Linked DNA regions of Pyxidicoccus trucidator. The protein of the gene in region 1 interacts with the protein of each later gene in a pairwise test. Links are inferred from orthologs where the notes say so. Each region holds a gene or a part of one and is shown in the gene's direction. Other genes may lie near its edges. The genes, in order: G4D85_RS04115 and priA.

What was found.
Region 2: the proteins of G4D85_RS04115 (region 1) and priA interact in binary tests that used the Escherichia coli proteins (3 or more experiments, as listed by UniProt). The link is inferred for Pyxidicoccus trucidator from one-to-one orthologs.

Annotation. Positions count from the first base shown.
Region 1 is NZ_JAAIXZ010000001.1:970,123-979,892, reverse strand. The notes cover bases 6,853-9,770. They hold G4D85_RS04115 (single-stranded DNA-binding protein), read left to right. Parts: upstream 6,853-8,017; coding sequence 8,018-8,524; downstream 8,525-9,770. Other genes in these bases: hslO (Hsp33 family molecular chaperone HslO), read left to right, coding at 9,583-9,770; G4D85_RS04110 (succinate dehydrogenase/fumarate reductase transmembrane subunit), read right to left, coding at 8,647-9,327; dacB (D-alanyl-D-alanine carboxypeptidase/D-alanyl-D-alanine endopeptidase), read left to right, coding at 6,853-7,812. In the rest of the region: G4D85_RS04150 (PTS sugar transporter subunit IIA), read left to right, coding at 97-558; G4D85_RS04145 (hypothetical protein), read left to right, coding at 583-1,428; dtd (D-aminoacyl-tRNA deacylase), read right to left, coding at 1,425-1,886; G4D85_RS04135 (ABC transporter permease), read right to left, coding at 1,937-2,773; G4D85_RS04130 (ABC transporter permease), read right to left, coding at 2,770-3,684; G4D85_RS04125 (ABC transporter substrate-binding protein), read right to left, coding at 3,681-5,162; more of dacB, read left to right, coding at 5,539-6,852. UniProt on the Escherichia coli protein: Plays an important role in DNA replication, recombination and repair. Binds to ssDNA and to an array of partner proteins to recruit them to their sites of action during DNA metabolism. Acts as a sliding platform that migrates on DNA via reptation.
Region 2 is NZ_JAAIXZ010000001.1:518,736-528,594, reverse strand. What follows is about bases 3,921-6,927. They hold priA (replication restart helicase PriA), read left to right. Parts: upstream 3,921-4,233; coding sequence 4,234-6,621; downstream 6,622-6,927. Other genes in these bases: G4D85_RS02295 (DnaJ domain-containing protein), read left to right, coding at 6,636-6,927; G4D85_RS48755 (hypothetical protein), read right to left, coding at 4,005-4,160; G4D85_RS02305 (glutathione binding-like protein), read left to right, coding at 3,921-3,969. In the rest of the region: G4D85_RS02320 (hypothetical protein), read left to right, coding at 1-1,409; G4D85_RS02315 (PorV/PorQ family protein), read right to left, coding at 1,411-2,262; G4D85_RS02310 (hypothetical protein), read left to right, coding at 2,412-3,167; more of G4D85_RS02305, read left to right, coding at 3,343-3,920; more of G4D85_RS02295, read left to right, coding at 6,928-9,859.

The DNA of each region.
Region 1 (9,770 bases):
TGAGCGCAGTCGGGGGCCGGGACGGCAGGCGACCCTTGCGCTAGAGAAGGGTGAGGAGTAATTGCGGCCATCAGGAGCGCCAGCGCGGGAGCGTCAGTGAGAATCGCCGAGTTCCTCAGCCCCCAAGCCGTCATCGCCGACATGCAGTCGCGGACGAAGCCGGAGGTGTTGCGCGAGCTGAGCGCCACGTTGGTGCGCGCCCACCCGCTGCTCTCCGCGGACCGACTGGTGGAGGTGCTGCGCGAGCGGGAGAAGCTGGGCAGCACCGGCATCGGCGAGGGGGTGGCCATTCCCCACGGCAAGCTGCCGGGCATGGCGCAGCTCCAGGCCGCCTTCGGCGTGTCTCGCGCCGGGGTGGACTTCGAGGCCATCGACGGCCGGCCCACCCACCTGTTCTTCGCGCTGGTGGCGCCGGAGAACAGCGCGGGGGTGCACCTCAAGGCGCTGGCCCGTATCTCGCGCCTGTTCAAGAACCCGCGCTTCCGGACGTCCATCCTCGAGGCCCCCACGGCCGCGGACATCCACGCCCTCATCATCCAGGAAGATGCACGGCCCTGAGCGGCTGGCTCCGGGGGGAGCTCCATGGATGTAGTCCTGAGACCGATCAACGATCGGTTCTTCCACGAGCAGGTGTTGCCCTTCCTCACCCGTGCCATGGGGGACGCGTCGGGCGCGTTGGAGTCCATGCTCGACGGGGTGGCTGACGGCCAGGCGCGGATGCTCTGCGAGCGGCTGCTGTCCACGGCGGTGCCCGGCGGGGTGGGCGCGGTGGACGCGGAGCCCTGGTCGGACCTGGTGGACCGGCTCGTCTTCCTGCCCTGGAAGGAAGGCCCCTCGGGCTGGGAGGTGGGCGGGATGCAGGGCGGCTACGCGGACGCCTGGGACGAGGCGCTGCACCTGGCGCTGATGCTGGAGGAGCCGGGCTACCCGTACTGGGACGCGCGTAGCTCGCGCGAGGTGCGGGACGGCATGCGCTTCCGGCCGATGGCCGACATGGGGCTGGCCTCGCTGCTGTCGGGGCAGTGGGAGCCCTTCCCTGAGTTCCCACCGGACCGCGTCTTCAGCACCCAGGGCCGGGGTGAGTACTTCCCCAGCGAGCGCTTCGCCTTCGCGGACTGGGCCTGGCGTCCGGCGCGGATGGTGGCGCACTGGCAGGTGAACCTGCCGCGCAAGCTGGAGCGGCTGCTGGCGCGCGAGCAGGAGCGGATGAAGCTGCCCTCGCTGCCGGAGAAGGACGAGGTGCTCGGCTACTGGCTGGGGAAGGTGGCCCAGCCGCCGCCGCTCACGGTGGCGTTCTCCGGCCTGGGCCCGCGCGCGGCGAACTGGATTATCGAGCTGGGCGCGCTCACGGCGCACATCCGCCACGCGGCGCTGGCGAAGCAGGGGCTGGCGGCGCTGGTGACCAAGGGCTCCGGCGTCCGCATCTAGGGCTTCGGCGCGGCGGGGCCGGGGCTCTCCAGGAGAATCGTGACGGGGCCGTCGTTGACGAGGGCCACCTTCATGTCGGCGGCGAAGATGCCGGTGCCCACGGTGAGGCCGCGCTGGCGGAGCAATTCGCAGGCGCGCTCGTAGAGGGCCTTCGCGCCGGCAGGCTCCATGGCGTCGATGAAGCTGGGCCGCCGGCCCTTCTGGGCGTTGCCGTAGAGGGTGAACTGGCTGACGACGATGAGCTGCTTCGAGGTGTCCTCCAGGGAGAGGTTCATCTTCCCGGCGGCGTCCTCGAAGATGCGCAGGGTGGCGAGCTTCTCCGCCATCCACGTCACGTCCGCCTCGGTGTCGCCCTTGCCCACGCCCAGCAGGACGAGCAGCCCCGGGCCGATTTCACTCACGCGCTGGCCCTCCACCGTCACCGACGCCTCCAGCACCCGCTGCACCACGGCTCGCATCGACGTGTCCTCCTGGCCCGGGCGCAGGCCCCGGCCCGTGGGGCCTTCCGTTACCGCTCCAGGTGGCGCGGGTCCAGCGCATCCCTCAGCGCGTCCCCGAGCAGGTTGAAGCCCAGCACGGTGAGGGCCAGGGCCACGCCAGGGAAGAGGGCCACGTGCGGGGCCACCAGGAGGTACTGCGTGCCCTGGTCCACCAGCGCGCCCCACGAGGGAGTCCCGGGCGGCACCCCCAGGCCGAGGAAGCTCAGGGACGCCTCGGCGAGGATGGCGCCCGGCAGCGCGAAGGTGGCCTGCACCAGCAGCGGCCCCGCGGCATTGGGCAGCAGGTGGCGGAAGAGGATGCGTCCCGGCCCGCTGCCCAGGGCGCGTGCGGCCTGGACGTACTCGCGCTCGCGCAGGGTGAGCACCTGTCCCCTCGCCAGCCGTGCGTAGCCCGTCCACCCCGTGAAGGAGAGGGCGAAGACGACGTTGGCGAGGCTGGGGCCCAGCACGGCGGTGATGAACAGCGCCAGGAGGATGCCCGGGAAGGCGAGCAGCACGTCCACGACGCGCATCAGCACCTCGTCCACCCAGCCGCCCGCGTAGCCGGCGACACCGCCCAGCGTCACGCCGACGAGTCCGGACAGCGCCACCGCGAACACGGAGACGAGCAGCGACACGCGGGCGCCGTACAGCACGTGGGTGAGCACGTCGATGCCGTTCTCCCCCGCGCCCAGCAGGTGCGCGGCGTCGGGCGGGGACAGCTCCGAGGGCAGGTCCACCCTGTCCGGCGCATAGGGCGCGAGCACGGGTGCCAGCAGCGCGGTGAGCACCCAGAGGGTGGCCACCGCGAGCCCGAAGCGGGCGCCCCAGGAGGACAGCCGGAAGCGGCGCGGTCTCCGGCTCACGAGCGCCTCCGCACGCGCGGGTCGGCCAGGGCGTAGGCGGCGTCGGTGAGCGTGTTGACGGCCACGTAGCAGAGCGTGAAGACCAGCACCGTGGCGCGCACGGTGTTGTAGTCGCGCTTCTCAATCGCGGTGAGCAGGAGGGTGCCCATGCCGGGCCAGGCGAACACCTTCTCCGTGACGATGGCCCCGCCCAGCAGCGTGCCGAACTCCAGTCCCAGCACGGTGAGCAGCGGCAGCAGCGCGTTGCGGAAGGCGTGTTTCCACAGCACGGTGCGCGGGGACAGGCCCTTGGCGCGGGCGACGGTGACGTAGTCCTCGCGCAGGGACTCCAGCATGGAGGCGCGAGTCATCCGCGCGAGGAAGGCGGCGAGCGCGGTGCCCAGCGTGAAGGCGGGCAGCACCAGGTGACGCCAGGACTCCGCGCCCGAGACGGGCAGCCAGTCCAGCTTCAGCGCGAAGACGATGATGAGCATGGGGCCCAGCCAGAAGCGCGGCAGCGCCACGCCCGCCACCGATGTGCCCATGGCCACCGCGTCCACGGCGGAGCCCCGCCTCGCCGCGGCGGCCACGCCCAGCGGGAGGGCCAGGGCCAGGGCCACCAGCATGGACGCCACGGTGAGCGCCAGCGTGTACGGCAGCGCCGCGCCGATGGAGGGCAGCACCTTGCGCTGGAAGGGGGGCAGCGACGTGCGCAGCTCTCCCGTGACGAGCTGCCGGGTGAAGACGCCGAGCTGCGAGTACCACGGCAAGTCCAGCCCCACCGCGCGCCGCAGGGCCTCGCGGTCCACCTCCGTGGACTGCTCGCCGAGCATGACGTCCACCGGGTCTCCCGGCACGAGGTGCAGGAACAGCGACACGAGGAGCAGGGCGCCCACCAGGGCAATCACCGCGGACCCGAGGCGTCGGCTCACGGTGTCCTCTTTCCCGCGCCCGGAGCCAGTCGCGCGCGGGCCAGCGGGGTGAGCAGGCCATGGGCGCTCGGCTCGAAGCCCTCCAGGCGGGTGGACACCACGGCCACGCTGTCCTCATGCCACAGCGGCAGGATGGGCATCAGCGCGTCCAGCCGCTGCTGCGCTTCCATATAGAGGACCTTCCGCTCCTCGCGGGGCACGCGCAACGCCTCCTCCAGCAGGGCGTCCAGCGACGCGTCCCGCAGCGCCCCCCGGTTGAAGCCGCCCCAGTGGTTCTCCGGCCCGGGGATGTTCGCCGAGTGGAAGGCGCCGCGCAGCAGGTCCGGCTCCATGACGGAGGCCCACTTCAGGGTGAACAGCTCGAAGCGGCCCCGGCGCACGTCCTCGAAGAAGGTGCCGAACTCCAGGGCGCGGACCTCCACCTGCACGCCGCCGCGCGCGAGCTGCTCCTTCAGCACCAGCCCCACCGCGCGCCGCAGCCGGTCCGTGCTCGTCTTCAGGGACAGCGTCAGCCGGGGCCTGCCGCCCGGGCCGTCCGGGTCCGGGTACCCCGCCGCGTCCAGCAGGCGCGCGGCCGCCTCCGGTGAATACCCGCACCCGGCTGACGGCGCCCAGGCCCAGTGCGCGCTCGGCAGCAGTCCCCGGGACGCCTTCGCCAGTCCGTGCAGCTTGTGCTCCACCACCGGCCCCACGTCGACCAGGTGGCACAGGGCCCGCCGCACCCGCGCATCCGCCAGCGGGCCCTCGCGCAGGTTGAGGCCCACGTAGGCGAAGCCGGTGCCCGGGCGGGACAGCACGCGCAGGTGGGACTCGCGCCGCAGCACCGGCAGCACCGCCGGAGACACCACGTTGACCGCGAGGTCCGCGCGCCCCTTCAGCAGCTCCAGCACGCGTGTCGTCTCGTCGCGCACCACCCGGAAGCGCAGCCGGGGCAGGGCGGGTGTGCCCGCGTGCCAGCCCGCGAAGGGCGCCAGCGTGAGGTGCTCCTCGTCCGGCCAGGACTCGAAGCGGAAGGGCCCCGCGCCCACCGGGTGCTCGCCCTGTGCCACCACGCTGGCCGCGCTGGCCCGCTCGGCGGGGATGATGCCGGCGGAAAGCTCCGCCAGCAGGGGCGCATGGGGGCGCTTCAGGTGGAAGCGCACGGTGCGCACGTCCACCGCCTCCACGCGCTCCAGCACCGCGTACCGCTCCGCCTTGGGGCTGCGCACCGCCGCGTCCCGCAGCCCGTCATAGGTGGCCTTCACGTCCTCCGCCGTCAGCGCGCTGCCGTCGTGGAACGTGAGGCCGGGGCGGAGGGTGAACTCCATGAGGGTGGGGGACACCTCTCGGAAGGACTCGGCCAGCACCGGCGTCGGCTGGCTCGCGTCGTCGAAGGCCAGCAGCCCCGGGGTGATGAGCGCCGCCAGCCGCTGGCCGTTGGCCGTCAAGGCAAACCGGTCGTCCAGGCTGTCCGGCGGCGATTCCAGCAGCACCGTCACGCCGTCCGCCGGCGCCTCCTCGCGACACCCGGACGCTCCAAGCCCGCCGAGCAGGGCCAGCAGGCCGGATAGGAGGGCGCTCCGGAAGGACCGGAGCGCGCCACTCGGAGGGATGGAGGCCCGGGTGGGCGGAGGAAGGCGCCTGCGGAACGTATCTGTCACACGATTACAGGGGGGATGTCAGAGAGAGCCGGCATTCTACGCCCGTGTAGTCTTGGACTCTGAGAGAGCGCAGTGAAAAGAAGTCCACATGCCAGGCATCCGCTTGCCGCCTGGTGGAACAGCGAGCGCCCAACCGTGGACTCCCGCTGCCTCTCTCCCTTGCCGGGCTTTCGCCCCCTTCCCCATAATGGCCAGCAACTTCCCCGGAGAGAGTGTGCAGGTCCATCGAGCCAGCCCCTTCTTGGCCGCAACGGCCATTATTTTCCTGACACTCCCGAGCCCCGCGCTCTCGGCGCCTCCATCCGCCGCCGAAAAGCGGGCGGACCGTGAGGCGCTGAAGACGGCCCTGATGGAGGTGCTCCAGCGCGCGCCCTTGAAGGCGAGCCGCGTCGGCGTCTACATGCAGAGCCTGGACGACGGCGCTGTCGTGTTCAGCCACAACGCCGACGAGCTGCTCAACCCGGCCTCCAACGTGAAGCTGGTGACGTCGGCGGCCGCGCTCGTGTCGCTCGGGCCCGAGTACCGCTACGACACCGAGTTCCTCGTGGACCCGGAGCTGGGTGCGGACGGCAAGGTCAAGACGCTCTACGTGCGCGGCAAGGGCGACCCGTCCATCACCACGGAGCGCATGTGGGGCATCGTCTCCGAGCTGTGGCACACCGGCGTGCGCGAGGTGGGCGAGATTGTCGTGGACGACTCCTGGTTCGACGCCGAGCGCACGCCGCCCGGCTATGACCAGGAGGACACGGACCGCCCGTACATGGCCCCCACCGGCGCGCTGAGCCTCAACTGGAACGCCGTCGCCATCTACCTGCGCCCCGGCAGCGGGCCCGGGGCCAAGGGCACGGTGGAGATGGAGCCGCCCAGCGACTACTTCAGCGTGGAGAACCAGCTCACCACCGGCTCGCGCCACTCGCGCCGCGTGTTCGTGAAGTCGGCCCCGGCCGGCTCCCAGCAGAAGATTGTCGTCCGCGGCGTGCTTCCCGAGGAGCGCGGCGCCGCCGCCAAGGTGTGGAAGAAGATCGACAACCCGCCCATGTACTTCGGGCAGACGCTGAAGCAGATGCTGGCCACCCGTGGCGTGAAGATGAAGGGGAAGGTCAGGCTGGGCTTGACGCCCTCCAAGGCGAAGATGCTGCACGTGTCCCCGTCGGACACGTTGGACGTCATCCTCAAGCGCCTCAACAAGCTCTCCAGCAACTTCGTCGCCGAGCAGCTGATCAAGACGATGGGCGCGGAGCTGCGGGGCGCGCCGGGCTCCTTCACCAAGGGCATGGACGTCGTGGAGCACTTCCTCGAGCGCGACGTGGGCATCCCTCGCGGCACCTACGTCATGAAGAACGGCGGCGGTCTCAACGACGCCAACCGCTTCTCCGCGACGCAGCTCAACCGGCTGCTGCGCCACATGTCCGAGCGCTTCCCCTTCGCCCCCGAGTACCTCTCCTCCGTGCCCATTGCCGGCAAGGACGGCACGCTGAAGTACCGCTTCGAGGGCAGCGACGCGGTGGGCCGCCTGCGCGCCAAGACGGGCACGCTGGAGAGCGTGTCCGCGCTCAGCGGCTACGTGACGAGCGCGGGCGGTGAGCGCTTCACCTTCTCCATCATGGCCAACGACTTCGCGGGCCGCGCCGGTCCGATTATCGCCGGCCTGGACGCGCTGGGCGCGGCGGTGGCCGCCACCGGCTCCAGCCTGGGGCCCTCCAACGCGGTGGCCGCGCTGGCCGACAGCAGCCGCCCGGCGAGCGCCATCAACGACGTGGCCGCCCGCATCAAGACGTACCTGGACCTGGGCAAGCAGCGCGACCAGCGCAACATCGGCTTCCTGCGCACGGCGTGGCGCAGCGAGAGAGACCCGGCGGTGCGCGCGGTGCTGGCGGAGAGCCTCTACCAGTCCAACCCGCATGACTACCTGGGCGCGCGCACGCTGCTGGACAGCTACTCCGCCACCGGCGAGGTGTATGGCCGGCTGAAGGAAGTGGCGCGGGTGCTCGCCGTCGAGGTGCCGGGCGTCAGCAGCATGGTGGAGCTGGCCGCCGGGGGGAACACCGAGGCGCTGGCCCGCGTGCTGGAGCTGGCCGGTGCCGCCGGGACGGACCCGCAGGCGCAGCAGGAGATGTCCGAGGCGCTGGGCGAGGTGGCCCGCACCGCCCCCGAGGAGCTGGTGGTGGCCCTGCGCGCCGCCAGCGCCGGGGACCGCGACGCCTCCACCTCGCTGCTGGCCCGCGCGCTGGTACAGGCCGGCCAGGCGGACCACCCCTTCTGGAAGTCCCTGCGCCGCATGCTGGGCGCCTCGGACCCGCGGCTCGCCGCCTTCGCCAAGGGGCTGGACTCGACGCTGTCGCAGAAGGTGGCCGAGGCCAAGGTTCCGCCGCAGGACGGCCTCGACCCGGTGCAGGTGGTGGCTCCGGCCGGCGCCGCGCCGCGCCCGCCGAGCCGCTCCGGCAACCCGCCCGAGGCGCGCACCGCCGAGACGAGTCCCGGCGGGTAGTCTCCGCGTTCCAGAGCTACACCTACCCCGGGCGTGAGCCTCCTCGCCCGGGGAGCAGCCGTGCGTCCAGGCCCGGGGGAACATTTTTTGCGCGGGCCCGCATGTCGGTGTGCACTGCTATAGGTGGAAGCCAACCTGCCAGGAGCTGTCCTGGCGGGGTGCAACCGGCCCGTGGTGGGTCGGTTCTCGTGAAAGGAACGCAGTCATGGCTGGAGGCGTGAACAAGGTCATTCTCATCGGCAACCTGGGGGCGGACCCCGAGGTTCGCTTCACTCCGGGCGGTCAGGCGGTGGCGAACTTCCGCATCGCCACCAGCGAGAGCTGGACGGACAAGAATGGCCAGAAGCAGGAGCGGACCGAGTGGCACCGCATCGTCGTCTGGGGAAAGCTCGCGGAGCTCTGCGGCGAGTACCTGAAGAAGGGACGGCAGTGCTACGTCGAGGGCCGCCTGCAGACGCGCGAGTGGACCGACAAGGAGAACCGGAAGAACTACACCACGGAGGTCGTCGCCAACGCGGTGACGTTCCTCGGGGGGCGTGACGCCGGTGAGGGCATGAGCAGCGGCGGCGGTGGTGGTGGCCGCCGGCAGGGCCCCGCCCAGCGCGGCAACGGCAACGGCATGGACGGCGACTACGGCCAGCAGCCTCCTCCCATGGACGACAGCAACATGGGTGGTGGCCACAGCGGTGGCGACGACGACATCCCGTTCTGACGCAGCGGCACTCCGAAGCCCCTGGAAATGAAACCGGCCGCTCCCCGAGTCCCTGGGGGGCGGCCGGTCTGTCTTCCAGCGCCGTGGCCCGCGCGGCCCGTGCTGGCGCCGCGCTCGGGGCCTCACGGAGGCGAGGCGCCCACGGGGCTGAAGGCGGCGCCCGCGGTGTAGAGCGCGTAGATGACGGCCCAGCTCATCGCCGTCAGGAGCAGGAACAGGCCGATGACCACCGGCTCGAAGCGGCGCATGGAGCGGTCGCTGGCGAAGATGCCCCAGGACATGGCGAAGCTCTGAAGGCCGTTGGCCAGGTGGTACGCGGTGCCCAGGGTGCCCAGCAGGTAGACGATGAGCGTGGGCATGTGGTGGTGCATCTCCCGGGCGATGTCGGAGAACGGCTCCGGGTGCCCCTCCACCAGGCGCGGGTGCAGGAAGGCCAGCCAGATGTGGGCGCCGAGGAAGAAGAGGACGCCCACCGCGCTGATGCGCTGAACGAGGTACTTGAGGTTGCCGTAGTTGCTGTAGCTGACGTTGTTCGGCTTGAAGCTGAACAGCCGGACGATGCCCCAGCCGGTGTGCATGAGCAGCGGCAGGAGGACGATGATGAGGGTGAAGGCCTGGGCGAACGGGTTGGAGTAGCTCGTCACCGAGGTCTCCCACGCCGCCGCGCCGTTGAAGGCGGACAGGTTGTCCCAGAGGTGGTTGACCACCCAGATGGAGAGCGGCACCACCGCCAGGAACGAGCCCAGGCGGGACTTGAGGAGCGGAGTCTTTGTCGGCACGGCTTCGGCGGCTTGGCTGCTCATCGGGTCTCCAGCGACGGCGCGCGGGCGGTGCTACCGCGTCCAAGTCAAGTGACAGTCGGTCGGCGGTTTATAACCGTTCCCGCCGGAGGGCTGGATTTCTTCCGCACCCCCGGACGCCAGCCACCCCACACGGAGGCATAAGGCGGACCTTATGCGTCCCCCTGGCCGGGGCTGCTGCTCCCCTGGCGAGCGGCACGGCGCCCGCCTTCTGTCGTTGGCGGGCAATGCGGGCTCGGGCACGCTAGTCGCTTGCCTATGTCCGATGAGCTTGTCAGTGGATTGCTGAAGAATACGGACCTGCGCGTGGTGCTGGCCACCACCTCGGAGCTGTCGCGCCAGGCGCGGACCACCCATGGCACCGCCCCCGCCGCCGCGGCCCTCCTGTCGCAGGCCCTCACCGCCGCCGCCATCATGGGCGCCCTCCAGAAACATGACGCGCGCAT
Region 2 (9,859 bases), 450 kb from region 1 along the record:
TCCCCTCGGAAGGCGCCGACCCAGCCGCGAAAGCTCCCGCTGCGCAGCGCGGCCCCGCCTCACGTGGAGACAAGGCACCTCCACCCCGCGCCCCCCAGCCCGTGAGCGACGACGAGCCCTCCGTCATGGCGACCCGGGCCCTCGGCGCGAGCGGCCGTGTCCCCGCGCCGCAGGCTCGCGGCGGCGCCGCTGAAGGTGAGTCGCTCCCCCGCAGCAAGAGCGCCATGGACATCATGGCGGAACAGTCCGTGGACCTTGGCTCCGCGCCCGTGGCGGAGACGCGCGTCATCTCCTGGGAAGCTCCTCCCGGCCCCATGCAGCAGGTGCGACGCATCGTCCGCGCGCGCCCGGAGGGCACCGTCACCGTAGCCGCCCCGGCCAGACCGGCCACCGCGAAGCCCTCTGCCCCCGAAGCTCCCGCCCGGGTGGGGCCCGGCGCCTCGGAGACGCGCGAAGCCCCCGCCGTCTCCGAGCCCTACCAGGACACCGAGCCCAACGCCTTCAAGCACCTCCGCGAGCGCCCGCTCGACGCGAAGCCCTACCGCGAGTCCGCCGAGTACTTCGACAGCCGGGGCGACCCCGGCCGCGCCTCGCTCATGCGCGAAATCGCCGACGCACTCGACGGGCGCGAGTCCCCCGCGGCGCCGCGTCTCCAGCGCCCCAAGCTCACCCTGGAAGAGCGCGCCGGCCTGCGCCACCCCGGCCTGCGCACGCCCTCCGGCGAGCTGCTCGCCTGCGCGGGCATTGCCCTCTGCCGCCTCTTCCCCGCCCAGGGACGCGCCGCCGGCACCTCGGAGCCCCTGCGCGCCTCCGCGGGCCCCGGCGCGCCCGCCATCCTCGACGCGCTCCACACCGCCGCGCGCGTGCTGGACGTCCACCTGCCCGAGCTGGTCCTCGCCGAGGACGACGGCCCGCCCTTCACCGCCGTCCACGCGGGCCAGCCGCGCCTGCTCGTGGGGCGCCTGTCGATACGTCAGCCCCTGTCCGCCGCCGAACTCCGCTTCCACGCCGGCCGCGCGCTCTTGTCGCTGTCCCCGGACCTGATGGCCCTGCGCGCCCTCAAGGGAGGCCAGCTCCTGCGCGCGCTGGCCCTGCTGTCCACCATCCTCAAGGACCCGCGCGCCTCCGGCCCCGAGGCTCGCGTGGTGCGCGACTCGCTCTCGCCCCGGGCCCTGGAGCGCACCCTCGCGCTGCTGGACGCTGGCACCCGCGACTTCAACTCCTCCGCGCTCGCGGACGCGGCGCGCGACTCCGCCAACCGCGCGGGGCTCGTCGCCTGTGGAAGCGTGGGGCCGGCCCTGGCCATCCTGCGCGCGCGCCGCAACCAGGACTCGGAGCTGGTGGAGCTGCTGCGCTTCGCCGCGTCCGAGCGGTACTACGAGCTGCGCGAGCAGCGCGCGTCGCGCTGAATCAGCGCATCAGCAGCTTGATGGTGAGCGCCAGCAGTCGCCCCTTCTCGCCGCCCAGGTCATGACGGTAGGCGAGGTCCAGCCCGCCGCCGCCCTCGGACACGAAGCCGATGCCCGTGCTGAGCTGGGAAATCTTCCGGAAGCCGTCATACGTGTAGCCGCCACGCACCGGCAGCACCTGCCCGAAGAGGTACTCCAGGCCCGCGCTGTACGTGAAGGTGTTGGTGTTCTCGGTGACGAAGTCCGCGCGCACGTCGGCGGCCACCGTCAACTGCTGCGTCAGCACGCCCACGTGCGCCGTGAAGTAGCGCGTCAGCTCCGCGTTGTCCGTGTCGATGAGGTTGTGCGCGGACACCCCCGCCATGAACGACGGCGACAGGCGCAGCAGCAGGCCCGCGTCCCCGGTGACGGAGTTCGCGTACCGCGAATCGCCGCTCAGTCGCAGGTAGCGCGCCACGACGCCCAGCATCACCGCCTGGTTCAGGGGCAGCCCCACGCCCAGGGAGCTGAAATGGGCGCTGGTGCGCGCGCCGCCCCGGCCCAGGCTCACCCAGTGGTAGTCGATGCCCATGGCGAGCCGGCTGGAGGCCGCGTCGAGCACGGAGATGCCCAGCAGGCCTTCCTTCGTCTCGACGTCCCAGGCACCCGTGCCCTCCACCCGGTAGGCGGGGAAGAGGGCCATGGCCGCGGGATTGCCCAGCACGGCCTCGGTCCCCAGGCCCAGCGCCCGGTAGGCACCTCCCATGCCGTAGGCCCGGGCGCTCATCAAATTCCGCAAGTCTTCCGCGGGCTGGGCCAGGGAGGCGGTGGACACACACAGCGCAATCAGCAGGACAGTGGGGCGGATCGGCATGTCGTTGGCATCCTATCCAGCTTGAAGGGGGCGGGTGCCATCAATAGATTCCCGGCCCCAACGTGGGCTATCTGACCCATCTCGCCTCCGCGCCTTGAGCGCCCCGGGTTGCTCGAACCGCCGCGCGAGGTCGTCAAGACGGAGAAGCCGTGAAGCGCATTGCCGCACTCCTGGCAGTCCTGGTCTCTTTTGCCGCGGGCGCCTATGTGCTGCCCGGAGGCTCCATCCTCCGCCGCACGGTGGCCGAACGCGACGAGCTCAGGCTGTCCTCCCTTCGCGTGGAGGGCTCGCTCAGCTTCAGCGGCGCCGCCGTGAAGGAGGCCGGGGCCGCGCTCGGCACCCCCACGGACCGCCCGGAAGTGCAGGGCGATGGCATCCTGTACCTGCGCGTGCCGGGCCGCTGCCGCTTCGAGGCCTCCGTGCCCGACGGCAACGCCCGCGCCGCCGCCGTGCAGGCAGGGGGCCGCCGCCGCTCGGAGGGCACCGAGATTCCGGCCATGACGGTGCTCGTCTCCCAGGTGTGTCCGATTCTCGCCGCTGGCGGCGGCAACGTGCAGGACCTCAAGGAGTCCCTGCAGCAGTACCTCCAGTCGCTGGGCGTGGATACGAGCCGCACCGGCCTGGCGCGCTTCGGCGGCGAGGTGGCGTACGTGCTTGGCGAGATGGCCGAGGGCCGGCCTCAGTTCTGGGTCTACAAGGATTCCTTCCGCCCGGCGCGGCTGCGCTACACGGACAGCGCCAACACCGCCTGGGACATCCGCTTCCTCGACTACACGTCGCCGGCCACCGGTGAGTGGATGCCGCGCACCATCGAAGTCTGGAAGGGCGGACAGCGCGCGCTGCGCTTCACCGCGCTCAAGGGCGACAACCGCGCCACGATTCCGGAGAAGCTCTTCACGCCGTAGTCGCGGCCCGTCGTCACACGTCCGTGGCCCTTGACGCAGCCGGGCGTGCGGGCGTGCGGGCGCGGAGCCCCTCCTCCTTGGGCTGATTCCCTTGCGGCGCGCGGCGTCTGGGGGGAAGAGTCCGGCCACGCTTGGCCGGGGCTCCACCCGGCCCGCCACGCAAGAGGAGCAACACATGAAGGTCTACGGCCATCCGATGAGCGGCTGTACGCGCGCCGTCCTCACCACCCTGGCGGAGAAGGGCCACGAGGCCCAGTTCGTCCTCGTGGACCTGATGAAGGGCGAGCACAAGCAGCCCGCGCACGTGGCGCGCCAGCCGTTCGGCGTCGTTCCCGCCTTCGAGGACGCCGAGGTCGGCATGCTCTACGAGTCGCGCGCCATCATGCGCTACCTGGACCGCAAGCTGTCGGGCCCCTCGCTCACGCCGACCGACGCGCGCGGCTATGGCCTGATGGAGCAGTACATCAGCGTGGAGCACTCCTACTTCACCCCCGCGGCGGGGAAGGTCTTCTTCGAGCGCCTCTTCAAGCCGCACATGGGCGGCGGCGCGCCGGACGAGGCCCGCATCGCGGAGGGCTTCAAGGGCGTGGAGCAGGTCTTCGCCGTCATCGACCCGGTGCTGGGCAAGCAGCAGTACCTCGCGGGCGACAGCTTCTCCCTCGCCGAGGTGTCCTGGATGCCGTACATGGAGTTCTTCGCGGTCTCCGGCGGCGTGGAGCTCATCAACCAGCACAAGAACGTGGCCGCGTGGTGGAACCGCGTGAGCAGCCGTCCGTCGTGGAAGAAGGTCGTGGGCCGGTAGCCCGCCGCGCGCACCACCCGGGCCGGGGTCTCACGCTAGAGGCCCCGCTCGGGAAGGCGCAGCTCCCGCGAGACGCACGGCTCCAGCCGCCCCCTGTCCTGACGGTGTGGCTGGGGCGGGCGGACGTTCATGGGCTCGGCAGCACGCTCCTGGAACGGACTACCGCGCAAGTCCTTCACCTTCGAGGCCATGTCAGACCCATCCGGCACTGTGAACCCCGGTAGCAGGACGGTCGGGGTTGGGGTGGCGGTCGAAGGGAGCGTCATGGAACAGCAAGCCTTGTGGGACGACACGGGCGCGAAGCCGGAGGCGGCCCCCTCCACCCGGGGTTCCATGTCCGTGCGTACGTCCGGTGCGAGGAGCCGCCGGGAACTGTCCCAGCCCGAAGGCGCCGCTACAGTGGGCGCCGCAGTGAGCCCTCCCGTCCTGGCCTCCATCGCCGTTGGCCGTCCCGTCCGGGGCGAGTTCACCTACTCGGTGCCGGACGCGCTCGCCGGCCAGCTGGCGCCAGGCCAGCGCGTGCTGGTGCCCTTCGGCCGGGGCACGGCGCTGGGCTTCTACCTGGGGCCCGCCTCCCCGCCCGCCGAGGAGGGCGTCAAGCTCAAGCCCATCCAGCGCGTGCTGGAGGACTCGCCGTCGCTGCCGAAGGACCTCATCGCCCTGCTGCGCTTCGCGGCCGTGCACTACCGCTACCCGCTGGGCGAGGTCATCCGCGGCGCGCTGCCCCCCGGCCTGTCCAAGGCGGTGGACGAGAAGGAAGCGAAGCCGGACGTGCAGCTCTTCGCGGTGGCGCTCGTCACCGAGGTGCCTCCGGAGCTGCACCGCGCGCCCGCCCAGTCCGCCGCGCTCGCGTACCTGCTGGCCGTGGGAGGGCGCGCGCCGCTGGAGGAGGTCTCCCACGCGATTCCGGGCGCCCGCGAGACGCTGAAGAAGCTGGCCGCGCGGGGCATGGCGCGGATTGAGGAGAAGAAGCTGGAGGCCGGCGTGAGGGACGGCCTCATGCAGGGCCGGCCCGAGCGCCTCACCCCGGAGCAGGCCACGTCGGTGACGGAGCTGCGCGCGGCCCTGGACGTGGGCGACTTCCAGCCCTTCCTCCTGCACGGTGTCACCGGCAGCGGGAAGACGGAGGTGTACCTGCGCGCGGCGGAGCATGCGCTGTCGCAAGGCAAGGGCAGCCTCATCCTGGTGCCGGAAATCGCGCTGACGCCGCAGCTGGTGGGCCGCTTCCGCAGCCGCTTCGGCGCGGAGGTGGCGGTGCTGCACTCGGCGCTGAAGGACCGTGAGCGCCTCTTCCACTGGCAGGCGCTGCGCCGGGGGGACGTGAAGATTGCCGTCGGCGTGCGCTCGGCGGTGTTCGCTCCGGTGGACAACCTGGGGCTCATCGTCGTGGACGAGGAGCACGACCCGTCCTTCAAGCAGGAGGAGAAGCTGCGCTACCAGGCCCGGGACCTGGCCGTCGTGCGCGGCAAGCAGGCCGGGGCGGTGGTGGTGCTGGGCTCGGCCACGCCGGCGCTGGAGACGCTGGAGAACGTCAAGCGCGGGCGCTACCGGCTGCTGGAGCTGAAGAACCGGGTGGATGACCGGCCCATGCCCACCATCGAGTTGGTGGACCTGCGCGTGGAGCGTCCCCGCGAGGGCATGGTGACGGAGGAGGCGCCCATCCTCAGCCCGCCGCTGCTGGCGGCCATGGAGGAGACGATTGGCCGCGGGCAGCAGGTCATCCTCTTCCTCAACCGGCGCGGGCACAGCACGGTGCTGATCTGCGAGGTATGCGGCCTGTCGCTCAAGTGCACCGAGTGCGACGTGTGCCTCACGCACCACCGCTCGCAGAACCGGGTGGTGTGCCACTACTGCGGGCTGGCCATGCCGCTGCCGGACCGGTGCCTGGAGTGCACCGGCCCCATGCTCAAGCTGGGCGTCGGCACGGAGAAGGTGGAAGCGGAGGTGCTGGAGCGCATCCCCACCGCGCGCGTGGCCCGGCTGGACAGGGACTCGGCCACCAGCGCGGAGCGGCTGACGGAGATGCTGGCCTCGTTCGCCCGCCGGGAGCTGGACGTGCTGGTGGGCACGCAGATGGTGGCCAAGGGGCACGACTTCCCGGGCGTGACGCTGGTGTGCGTCGTCATGGCGGACACGTCGCTGTCCATTCCGGACTTCCGCGCCGCCGAGCGCACCTTCCACCTGCTCACCCAGGTTTCCGGGCGCGCGGGACGGGGCAAGGACCCGGGGAAGGTGCTGGTGCAGACCTACAACCCGGACGCGGAGCCGGTGCGGCGGGTGCTGGCCCACGACTTCGACGGCTTCGCGAAGCAGGAGCTGGAGTGGCGCAAGGCGCTGGCGTACCCGCCCTACTCGCGCATGGCGGCCATCCGCTTGGAGGGTGAGCACCCCGAGCAGGTGGCCGGGGTGGCTCGCCACCTGGGCAACCTCGTCTCGCGGCACATGCCGCCTGCTTCGGCGGGGGTGCGCCTGCTGGGGCCGGCCCTGGCGCCCATCTCCCGCATCCGGGGGAAGACGCGCTGGCAGTTCCTCGTGAAGGGGCCGACGCATGCGGCGCTTGCCCCGCTGCTCGCCAGGGTGGAGGCGGCCCTGGGGGACGTTCCGAATGGGGTGAAGGTCGTGATCGACGTGGATCCGGGGGCCATGCTGTAGACTCGGTGCCCCCCATGGGCGCACCGGTTCTCCTCGTACACGACGACATCGCCACCATCGCCGCGGTGCGGCGTCTGCTCACGCGTGAAGGGTACGAGGTCATCCTCGCCACCTCCGCCGCGGATGCCCTCATCGGCTTCGGGCACCACCTGCCCGTGCTCGTCGTGCTCGCCCCGGGCGTGGAGAGCGGACGCGGGCACGTGGTGCTGGAAGAGTTGCTCCAGCATCCGGAGGGAAAGAAGGCCCGCGTGCTGCTGCTGGGCGAGCCGATTGCCGGCTTCAGCGCGCCGGTGGCCCCGCTGCCGCTGGACGGGACGGGCTTCATGGCGCTGGTGGCCTCGCTCATCCGCGCACCGACGGAGGCGGACGCCTGGCACGTGGTGGAGAACCGCAGCCTGCCCGCGTCCGGGCCCGCGACTCCGGCGGACGACACCGAGTCCTGGCACGCCACGGCGCCGCGCCCGGTGGCGGGAGACCCGGCGCTGGCGAACGCGCTCTTCGGTGACCTGGCCCCGCTGCACCAGACGGACTGGGAGCTGGCGGCGATGACGCGCGAGGAGCGCAACGCCCACGAGGAGGCCCAGCAGCGCGACCACCGGACGACCCTCGTCATGTTCTCCGCCATGGAGTTGGCGCACAAGGAGGTGGAGGCGCAGGCGATGGCTTCCATCGACTCGGCGCTCGGCACGGAGGTGGGGGACGGCTGGGGAGAGGGGACTCCGGCGGCTCCGGCGGAGGATGGCGCGGGAGCGGAGGACCCGGCTGCGCCGGTGGATGGAGCAGGAGCGGAGGCCCCTGTCCCGGAAGAGGGGGCTTCAGAGCCGCTGCAAGGCGCGGAGGCTTCGTCAGATTTCGGGGACGGGGCTTCGGAGTCTCAGCCAGGCGCGGAGTTCTCGCCAGAGTACGGGGACGGGGCTTCAGAGTTCCAGCCGGGAGCGGAGCCCTCGTCAGAGTTCGGGGACGGGGCGTCGGAGTTCCAGCCGGCTGCGGAGCCCTCGTCAGAGTTCGGGGACGGGGCTTCGGAGTCTCAGCCGGGCGCGGAGTTCTCGCCGCCAGACGTCGGAGATGGGGCTTCGCAGTTCGAGTCGGGCGCGGATCCCTCGTCAGATTTCGGGGACGTGGAGGCGGAGGTTCGCGCGGAGACCGAGCGCCTGGCGCAGCTGGAGATTGACGCGGCGCTGGCGCGTGAGCAGGCGGAGCTGTCCTCGGAGTTGTCGCCGCCGGTGGGAGGGCTCGCGTGGACGGAGGAGCCCGTCTCGCCGCCCGTTGCCCGGCCTGTGGGTGCGGCGCCCCAGCTCGGGGACGAGGGGTTCTTCGACGTCGACACGCCCGGGACTTCGCAGGACGCCACGCCGCAAGCGGAGGCGCCCTTCGCGGCGGCCGCCAGCGGGACTCCGTCCTGGATGGAGCTGCCTCCGGACCCCGAGATGGAGAACACCGCGCGGATGGCGGTGCGGTGGGCCGAGCCGGCTCCGTCCGCTCCCGTTGACGCCGGTGCGGCTCCGGAGGGGAGCTGGGAGGGTTCCAGCGAGCAGGGCTCGGAGTGGGGGACGGAGGCCGAGCTGGGGACGGATTCCCCCGAGGCCGGAGCACCGGGAGAGGCCGGTCCCACCGAGGGCAGTGTCGCGGCGCAGACCCCTGGTGAGTCGGGGAAGGCGGCTTGGGATGCAGCGGCGCGGAGCGAGGAGGACTCTGAGCACGGAGACCTCGCGGAGTCCGAGGGTGCCGAAGACGACGCGGACGCCGTGCCGTCTGCCTGGGATGTGCTGGAAGCGGAGCTGCAGGCCGCGGTGCGAGCTCGCGAGGCGGAGGAGGCGGGACTGTCCTCGTCCGAGTCGGATTCGGCTGAGGGCTCGGGTGAGGATTGGGACGACTCGGAAGCCGCCAACACCCTGATTACCGGCGGGAGCGCTGATGACGGCGCTGACGTTGGTGAGGGTGCTGCCGCGGACGCGAGCGCTGGCGATGCGGAAGCCGACGAGGGTGTCGTTTCGGGCACGGCCGCTTCTGAAAGCTGGAGCGATTCGGCGGCAGCGGAGGGCGTTGCTCCGGGCGTAAGCGCTGATGAGCAGGACTGGGGCAACGCGGAGCCCGCCGATGGCGTTGCTCCGGGCGCAAGCGCTGATGCGGGTGACTGGAACAACGCGGAGCCCGCCGATGGCGTGGCTCCGGGCGTAGGCGCTGATGCGCGTGACTGGAACAACGCGGAGTCCGCCGACGGTGTGGCTTCGGGCGCGAGCGCTGATGAGCAGGACTGGAGCGACTCGGAGGCCGACACCGCGGGCGTAGCGGCCGCGGGCCCGGGTGAGGCCTGGGGACAATCGGACGCGCCCCCGGCTGTTGCTCCGGGCTCTGATGAAGACTGGAGCGCCGCCGATCCCGACGCCTCCCCGGCCGCGGGCACGGCGGAGGGGTGGAGCGACCCGGCGACGGCCAACACCGTGGCCTCCGGCACGAGCACGGGCGCGGACTGGTTCGACTCGGACACGGACGGTGCCCCCGCCGCGACCGCGCCTGGACCGAAGACGCTGGAGTGGGGATCGACTGGAGCGGAGCCGGAGTCCTCGTCCCTCCCGGGTTCCGAGGCGGACGCGGGCTGGGATGGAAGCTCCGTTCCGGACGCGCCCGCGTACCTGGATGAGCAGTCGCCTGAGGAGGCCCCGACGCGGATGGCGGAAGGCGAGCCCGCGAGCGCGGTAGGGGCCCCGTCCGCGCTGCTCGCGCAGTGGCAGGCGCAGCAGGAGGAGGCGGAGCGCCACCTCGCTGAAGCGCACGAGCGGGTGCGCACGGTGCGCGCCGAGCTGGAGGCGGAAGTCGCGCGCCGCCTCGAAGTCGAGCAGCAGGTCGTGGAAGCACGTGAGCTCGGCGAGTCGCTGCGCGGCGTGCTGGACCGTGAAGCCGCGCTGCGAGTCGAGGCGGAGGCCGCGCGCGAGCAGGAGTCCTCGCTGCGGCTCGTGGCGGAGGAGCTGGCGGAGGCGGCCCGGCTGCGGGAGCAGGCGCTGGAGGAAGCGCGCTCGCGTGAGGTGGAGCTGCGGCAAGAAGCGGAGCGCCAGGTCCAGGAACTTCACGAGCGGCTCGCCACGCTGGACGAGCAGGGCTCGCAAGCGGAGACGCTGCGCCGCGAGGCCGAGGCAGAGCGCGAGCTCATCCAACAGCGTGACGCCGAGCTGGAGCAACTGCGCGAGCAGGTGTCCACGCTCCAGGCAAGCCTCGAAGAGGCGGAGACCCGCGCTGGCTC